2 regions of the Mesorhizobium sp. M0074 genome follow, and region 1 is predicted to be linked to the other one. Evidence: predicted binding sites of a transcription regulator. Region 1 holds the regulator's gene; the other holds the start of a gene.

The links. The regulator PhoB, encoded in region 1, activates phosphate uptake and scavenging genes when phosphate is short. The targets are predictions, from matches to a motif close to TGTCATNNANCTGTCAT.
Region 2: a site for PhoB is predicted at 1,422-1,438, ahead of NKJ73_RS26030 (PhoX family protein). Genes of this name have one in related genera too.

Annotation. Positions count from the first base shown of each region.
Region 1 is NZ_JAMYUM010000028.1:15,722-19,132, reverse strand. It holds gene pstB (phosphate ABC transporter ATP-binding protein PstB) at 1-501, shown strand, start outside; gene phoU (phosphate signaling complex protein PhoU) at 534-1,241, shown strand; gene phoB (phosphate regulon transcriptional regulator PhoB) at 1,258-1,947, shown strand; gene NKJ73_RS29110 (ROK family protein) at 1,957-3,201, opposite strand.
Region 2 is NZ_JAMYUM010000022.1:103,199-106,609, reverse strand. It holds gene NKJ73_RS26045 (hypothetical protein) at 68-247, shown strand; gene NKJ73_RS26040 (phosphatase PAP2 family protein) at 249-950, opposite strand; gene NKJ73_RS26035 (hypothetical protein) at 965-1,303, opposite strand; gene NKJ73_RS26030 (PhoX family protein) at 1,505-3,411, shown strand, end outside.

The DNA.
Region 1 (3,411 bases):
AAGATCGGCATGGTGTTCCAGAAGCCGACGCCGTTCCCGATGTCGATCTACGAGAACATCGCCTTCGGCGTCAGGCTCTACGAGAACCTCGGCAAGTCCGAGATGGACGGCCGCGTCGAACAGGCGTTGAAGCGCGCCGCGCTGTGGAGCGAGGTCAAGGACAAGCTCAACGCCAGCGGCTTGAGCCTGTCCGGCGGCCAGCAGCAGCGGCTCTGTATCGCCCGCACCGTGGCCGTGAAGCCGGAAGTCATTCTGCTCGACGAACCGGCTTCGGCCCTCGACCCGCTGTCGACTGCCAAGATCGAGGAACTGATCGACGAATTGCAAGCCGACTATACGATCGTCATCGTCACCCACAACATGCAGCAGGCGGCGCGCGTGTCGCGCCAGACCGCCTTCATGTATCTGGGTGAACTGGTCGAGTTCGACCGGACCGAGAAGATCTTCACGTCGCCCCGCGAGAAGCGCACGCAGGACTACATCACTGGCCGCTTCGGCTGAGCCGTTCCGATCATGCATATGAGGACAGGACCATGGGCGAACACACAGTCGCTTCTTTCGACGAGGATCTCGAGCAGATCAGCAAGCTGATCCGCGACATGGCCGACCTCGCCGGTTCGATGGTCGGCGGGGCGACCAAGGCCCTGTTGAATTCCGACAACGTGCTGGCGCAACGCGTCGTTTCCGACGACGCCATCATGGATGCGCGTCAACGCGAACTGGACGACCGCGCCATCACCCTGATCGCCAAACGCCAGCCGATGGCCCACGATCTTCGCCATGTGGTCGGAGCGATCCGCATGGCGGGCGACCTCGAACGCATCGGCGACCTTGCCAAGAATATCGCCAAGCGCGTGAGTGCGGTCGGCCTCAGCGCCACGCCGCGGGACCTGTCGCATTCCATCGACGCGATGGCGCAGCTGGTTCTCATCCAGGTGCAGGGTGTCATCGAGGAATATGCTGCAGGCGATGCGGCCGCGTTGGCCAAGCTGCGTGCCGCCGACGAGCGCATCGACGTCAAATACACGTCCGTGTTCCGCGAGCTGTTGACCTACATGATGGAAGATCCGCGCAACATCACCGCTTGCACGCACCTGCTGTTCTGCGCCAAGAATCTGGAGCGGATCGGCGACCATGTCACCAACATCGCCGAAAATGCGTATTATGTGCTGACCGGCGAGCAATTGCCGGTCAATCGTCCGAAGCAGGACGAAACGACAATGTCCGCACCGGTGACATGATGGGGGTGCCCAGCCGATGATCGCACCACGCATAATGGTGGTGGAGGACGAGGAGCCATTGGGTGTGCTGCTCCGCTACAATCTCGAATCCGAAGGCTACCAGGTCGAGGTGGTGACACGCGGCGACGAAGCCGAGATCCGTTTGCAGGAGAATGTGCCCGACCTTTTGGTGCTCGACTGGATGATACCAGCGGTTTCCGGCATCGAGCTCTGTCGTCGGTTGCGGGCGCGCCCCGAAACCGAGCGGCTGCCGATCATCATGCTGACCGCGCGCGGCGAGGAGAGCGACCGGGTGCGCGGGCTTTCGACCGGCGCCGACGACTATCTGGTCAAACCGTTTTCGACACCGGAATTCATGGCCAGGGTCAAGGCGCTGCTGCGGCGCGCCAAGCCGGAAGTGCTGTCCAGCGTGCTGAAGGTCGGCGACATCGTGCTCGATCGCGAATCGCACAGGGTCTATCGCAAGAAGAGCGAAATCAGGCTCGGGCCGACCGAATTCCGGCTGCTCGAGTTCATGATGCGGCATCCGGGCCGTGTCTTCTCGCGCAGCCAGTTACTCGATAATGTCTGGGGCGAGACAATCTACATCGACGAACGCACCGTCGACGTGCATGTCGGGCGGCTGCGCAAAGCCGTCAACAACGGCCGGATGCCGGATGTCATCCGCACCATCCGCGGTGCCGGCTATGCGATCAGGGAAGATTGACCCGCCTGGTCAGGCTACGTTCTTTCTGACGCTGGGCCTCATTTGCGCGCCCGGCGCGAAAATCTCCTGGTCGACGAAGCTTAGCGCCCGCATCGCGCAGCCTTCGCGGATCAGCGGCAATTCGTTCGGCTCTGTATCGAAGGAGATCGAGTCCGAATGCTGGCCGCCGGCGGTCTGGGCGATTGCCTTCCGCAAGGCCGGCTCGATCAGATCGAAGGCGGCGGCACTGGCGCCGACCATCGCGACCGGTGCCGGATCGATCAGCGCGAACAGCGAGCCGAGACCGAAACCCAGCGCTTCGCCGGCCTTGCGGTAGGCCTCGCGTTCCGGCCCATCTTTCTCGCGCGCCCGGGCCGCCAGTGCTCGCATGTCGGCGTCGCTGACGTCGGCGATCGGTTCGCTTTCTTCGCTCATCTGCCTGGCGTTGCGCCAGATGGCGTAGTTGCCGGCATAGGCCTCGATGCAGCCGCGCCGCCCGCAACGGCAGAGCGCGCCGCCCGGACGATGGATCATGTGGCCAAATTCGCCACCCGAGGAATGCGTCCCGGTGAACAGTTCGCCCTTCAGCACCAGCCCCATGCCGATGCCATGCGAAAGCAGGATGGCGATGAAGTCGTCGCGATAGCGATCCGGATTGCGCCAGCGCAAAGCCACCGCCATCATGTTGCAGTCGTTCTCCACCGTTGCCGGGATGCCGAATTCGTCCTCCAGCATGTCGGCAAAGGCGATGTCGGTCTGCGGCGTGATCGGCGACCACAGCATGGCGCGTGCAGGGGAGTCGGTAATGCCCTGAATCGCCAGGGCGATGCGGGCGACACTGCGGACGTCAAGGTCTGGATCCTGCAGCCGGCGCCGGACGATGGCCATGCATTCACGGATCAGCTCGTCGCGCGGCATGGTCAGCGTGTCCAGCCGGCGCTGTTCCTCGGCGACCACCTGTCCCGTATAGTCGATAATGGCGGCCGACAGGAAATTCAGCGACAACACCACGGTCAGCACCGCCGCCGCTTCCGGGTTGAGGGCGAGGCCGACCTGCGGACGACCGCGTTTCAACGAAACGGGCTCACTTGCCTTGCTCTCGGCGAGGATGCCTTCCCGTATCAGGTCGGAAGAGATCGCCGATATGGTCGAATGACTGAGGCCGGTAGTAGCTGCGATCTCAGTACGCGATGGCTGGCCGGCCCGGCGCACCGCCGAGATCACCATCGCCCGGTTGCGCCGGCGCAAATCGTCATGGCGGATTCCGACCGACATTGTTTTGCTTTCCTCCCGGTTGCCGCGGCCGCTCATGAACCGGAAGCCGTCGGTAATGTCCGACAAATAGTGTCGGACGCAGGCAAATAGTGTCAGATGCAGGTGGCGCTGTCATCGTTTATTCCGACGCTCGAAAAAACTCGCAGAGTCATCAAAATCCATCAGAATCGATGTTGACAGCAGCCGGAGATCGGGCCAGTATTTTTTCGA
Region 2 (3,411 bases), on a different contig from region 1:
TTCCTGCACCAAGGATTGATGGTCTGCCTCCAAACATGCAGCACTCTTTGCCAGCCGATGCGCTGTCATGCTACAAACCTCGGCATCGTTTGGCGGGACATCCACTGCGATCCCGAATGCACAGGCACGACTTCAAAAGGATGAGCGGGTGAAGATATTCAAAGCGTTGGCGACCTCGACAGCCTTGCTGTCGATGGTTTTCCTGCTGGCAGGCTGCGGTCATGGCCTGATCAATAGGCTGATTTGAGTCAGGTGCCGTCGGCCCGCCCAAGCCATCGCTGCAGGAACCGTGCCGCAAGCCAGCACAGCATCGCCCAGGCAAAGCCGGCGCACCAGCCGGCCAATACGTCGGACGGCCAGTGGACGCCGAGATAGATGCGGCTGATGCCGACCACCACCGTCGTCAGCACCGCCAGCCCGAGTACATAGATCTTCGTTGTCCGCCCGGGCAAAAACCGCGCCGCCATGCTGCCCAGCGTCAAATATGTCACCGCCGACAGCATGGCGTGGCCGCTCGGAAACGAAAGCGATGCCACATCGGCGAGATGCGAGACCAGATCAGGGCGCGGTCGGTCGATATCGAATTTCAGCACGCTTGACAGGAGCTGGCCGCCCGCTACCGCGACGAACATGAGAAGCGCCGCGCCTGGCCTGCGGATAAGGAGCAGATAGACGATCATTGCTGCCGTGATCAGCACCAGTACGCTGGCGCTGCCGAGGCTGGTGATGTCGCGCATCGCCCCTTCCAGCCACGCCGGTCCGATCGGATTGTCGGGCTGCCCGGCCTCGCGGAAGGCAAGCAGGATTTCGGTGTCGAAGGCATGCGGCGTGGTGGCCCGCGCCAGCTCCATCAGCTCCTCGAACCCCCACAGCCCGCCGGCAATGACCAGCCCGGCAAGCAGAACCGGGAACTCCAGCCAGTTGCGCAGTCTGCTTGCAATCTTCTTCATCGGCCCGATCGCAGTTACAGCCTTTGCAGATAGGGCCCGAGCGTGATCAGCGCCACAGCTGCGATGGCAAGCACGATGCCGGTTGCCTGTAAGGCATTGACGCGCTCGCCGAAGAAGACCAGCGCCACCACATTCACCGACACCAGCTGGATCACCGCCGACAGGCTGAACGACACCGACATGCCGAATTCACGGATCAGCCTCAGCATGATCAGATTGCCCAGCGAATAGAGCGCCAACGTCAGCACAATCTTGCCGAGGCTCGGCGCCAGCCCCCACTGTTTTGCGGCCATCGCCGCCAGCAGGAAGATCACCGTCGAAACGCAGAGCTGCCCAAGTCCCCAGAAACTCACTTTTGTTCTCTCCCGATGTGTCCCTACGCGCCTGCCGCAGCTCTTGTTTCCGAAGCGACGGTCGCGGTCAAGCGGGGCCGATGTTGGATACGAAATCGCAGGTGGCAATTAGCCGGCATGTCATCAAACTGTGACCTGCCGGCGATACCGGACTGGCCAGGCAACACGCTCCAGCAATCCATCCAGCCAGAGGCAGGCCCTATGACCGAACATCGCACCCCTGACGCCCATTTCCGAACCAGCCTGCTCGAGGAAAACGACGGGCCAGGAGCCAATCTCACCGACAACCGCACCATGGGTGAGATCATCGCCGCGCGGTTCTCGCGCCGCGGCTTCCTCAAGAGCTCGCTTGCCGTCTCGGCCATAGCCGCTACCGTCAGCCCGCTGGCGCTGATCACCGCCGACAACGCCCGCGCCGCCGAAGGCTCCGCCTTCGCTTTTGACGAGCTCGAGGCCGGCATCGACGACAAGCATCACGTCGCACCCGGCTATGACGCCGATGTACTGCTGCGCTGGGGCGATCCGCTGTTCGCCGATTCGCCGGAATTCGATCCGAGAAAACAGTCGGCGGAAGCCCAGGCCAGACAATTCGGCTACAACAACGACTATGTCGGCTATATCCCGATCGACGGCTCGGCCGAGCACGGCCTGCTGGTGGTCAACCACGAATACACCAATCCGCACCTGATGTTTCCGGGCCTCGTCACCATCGTCGACGGCAAGGCCAAGCAGGCGCCCCTCAGCAAGGAACAAGTCGACGTCGAGATGACGGCGCATGGCGGCACTATCGTCGAGATACGCAAGGTATCAGGCAAATGGCAGGTCGTTCGCGACGGCAAGCTCAACCGCCGCATCACCTCCAACACCGAGATCGCGCTCTCCGGCCCGGTCGCCGGCCACGACCGCGTCAAGACCAGCGCCGATCCGACCGGCACGAAGGTCATCGGCACCGTCAACAATTGTGCTGGCGGCGTCACGCCGTGGGGCACCTATGTCATGGCCGAGGAGAACATCCACGGCTATTTCTCGGGCGAGCTGCCGCAGGGGCATAAGGAAGCCGCCAATTACAAGCGCCTCGGCATTCCCGAAGGTGCCTATGAATGGGCAGCGCATTACGACCGTTTCGACATCGGCAAGGAGCCGAACGAGCCGAACCGCTTCGGCTGGATCGTCGAGGTCGACGTCCAGGCTCCGACTTCGGCGCCGAGGAAGCGCACCGCGATGGGGCGCTTCAAGCATGAGGGCGCCGAATCGATCGTCGCCAAGGATGGCCGTGTCGTCTTCTATCTCGGCGACGACGAGCGCTTCGACTATGTGTATAAGTTCGTCACCACAGGCAAGTTCGATCCGGACAACCGCGCCGCCAACATGGATTTGCTCGACGACGGCACCTTGCATGTCGCCAAGTTCGCCGAGGACGGTTCGGTCGAATGGCTGCCGATCGTCTTCGGCCAAGGGCCGCTGACGGCGGAGAACGGCTTTGCCAGCCAGGCCGACGTGCTGATCGAGACGCGCCGCGCCGCCGACCTGCTCGGCGCCACCAAGATGGACCGTCCGGAAGACATCCAGCCCAATGCCACCAACGGCAGGGTCTATGTCATGCTGACCAACAATTCGAAGCGCAAGGCCGACCAGGTCGACGCCGCCAACCCGCGTGCCGAAAATGCCTTTGGCCACATCATCGAGATCGTCGAGGACGGCGGTGATTTCACCGCGACAAAGGGCAGGTGGGAAATCCTGCTGAAATGCGGCGATCCCGCTGTGGCCGACGTCGGCGCCACCTTCTCGACCGCAACCACCGCCAATGGCTGGTTCGGCATGCCGGATAATTGCGCGGTCGATTCGGCCGGCCGCCTCTGGGTCGCCACCGACGGCCAAGGCCCGAAAGCCACCGGCCGCACCGATGGTCTGTGGGCTGTCGATACGGAGGGGACGGCACGGGCGACATCAAAGCTGTTCTTCCGCGTGCCGATCGGCGCCGAAATGTGCGGTCCCCTGTTTGCGCCGGACGACCAGACCGCCTTCGTTGCCGTCCAGCATCCGGGCGACGGCGGCGAGGACTGGGAGGCTTTCGGCCGTCCGTCCTACTATGAGGATTTGTCGACGCG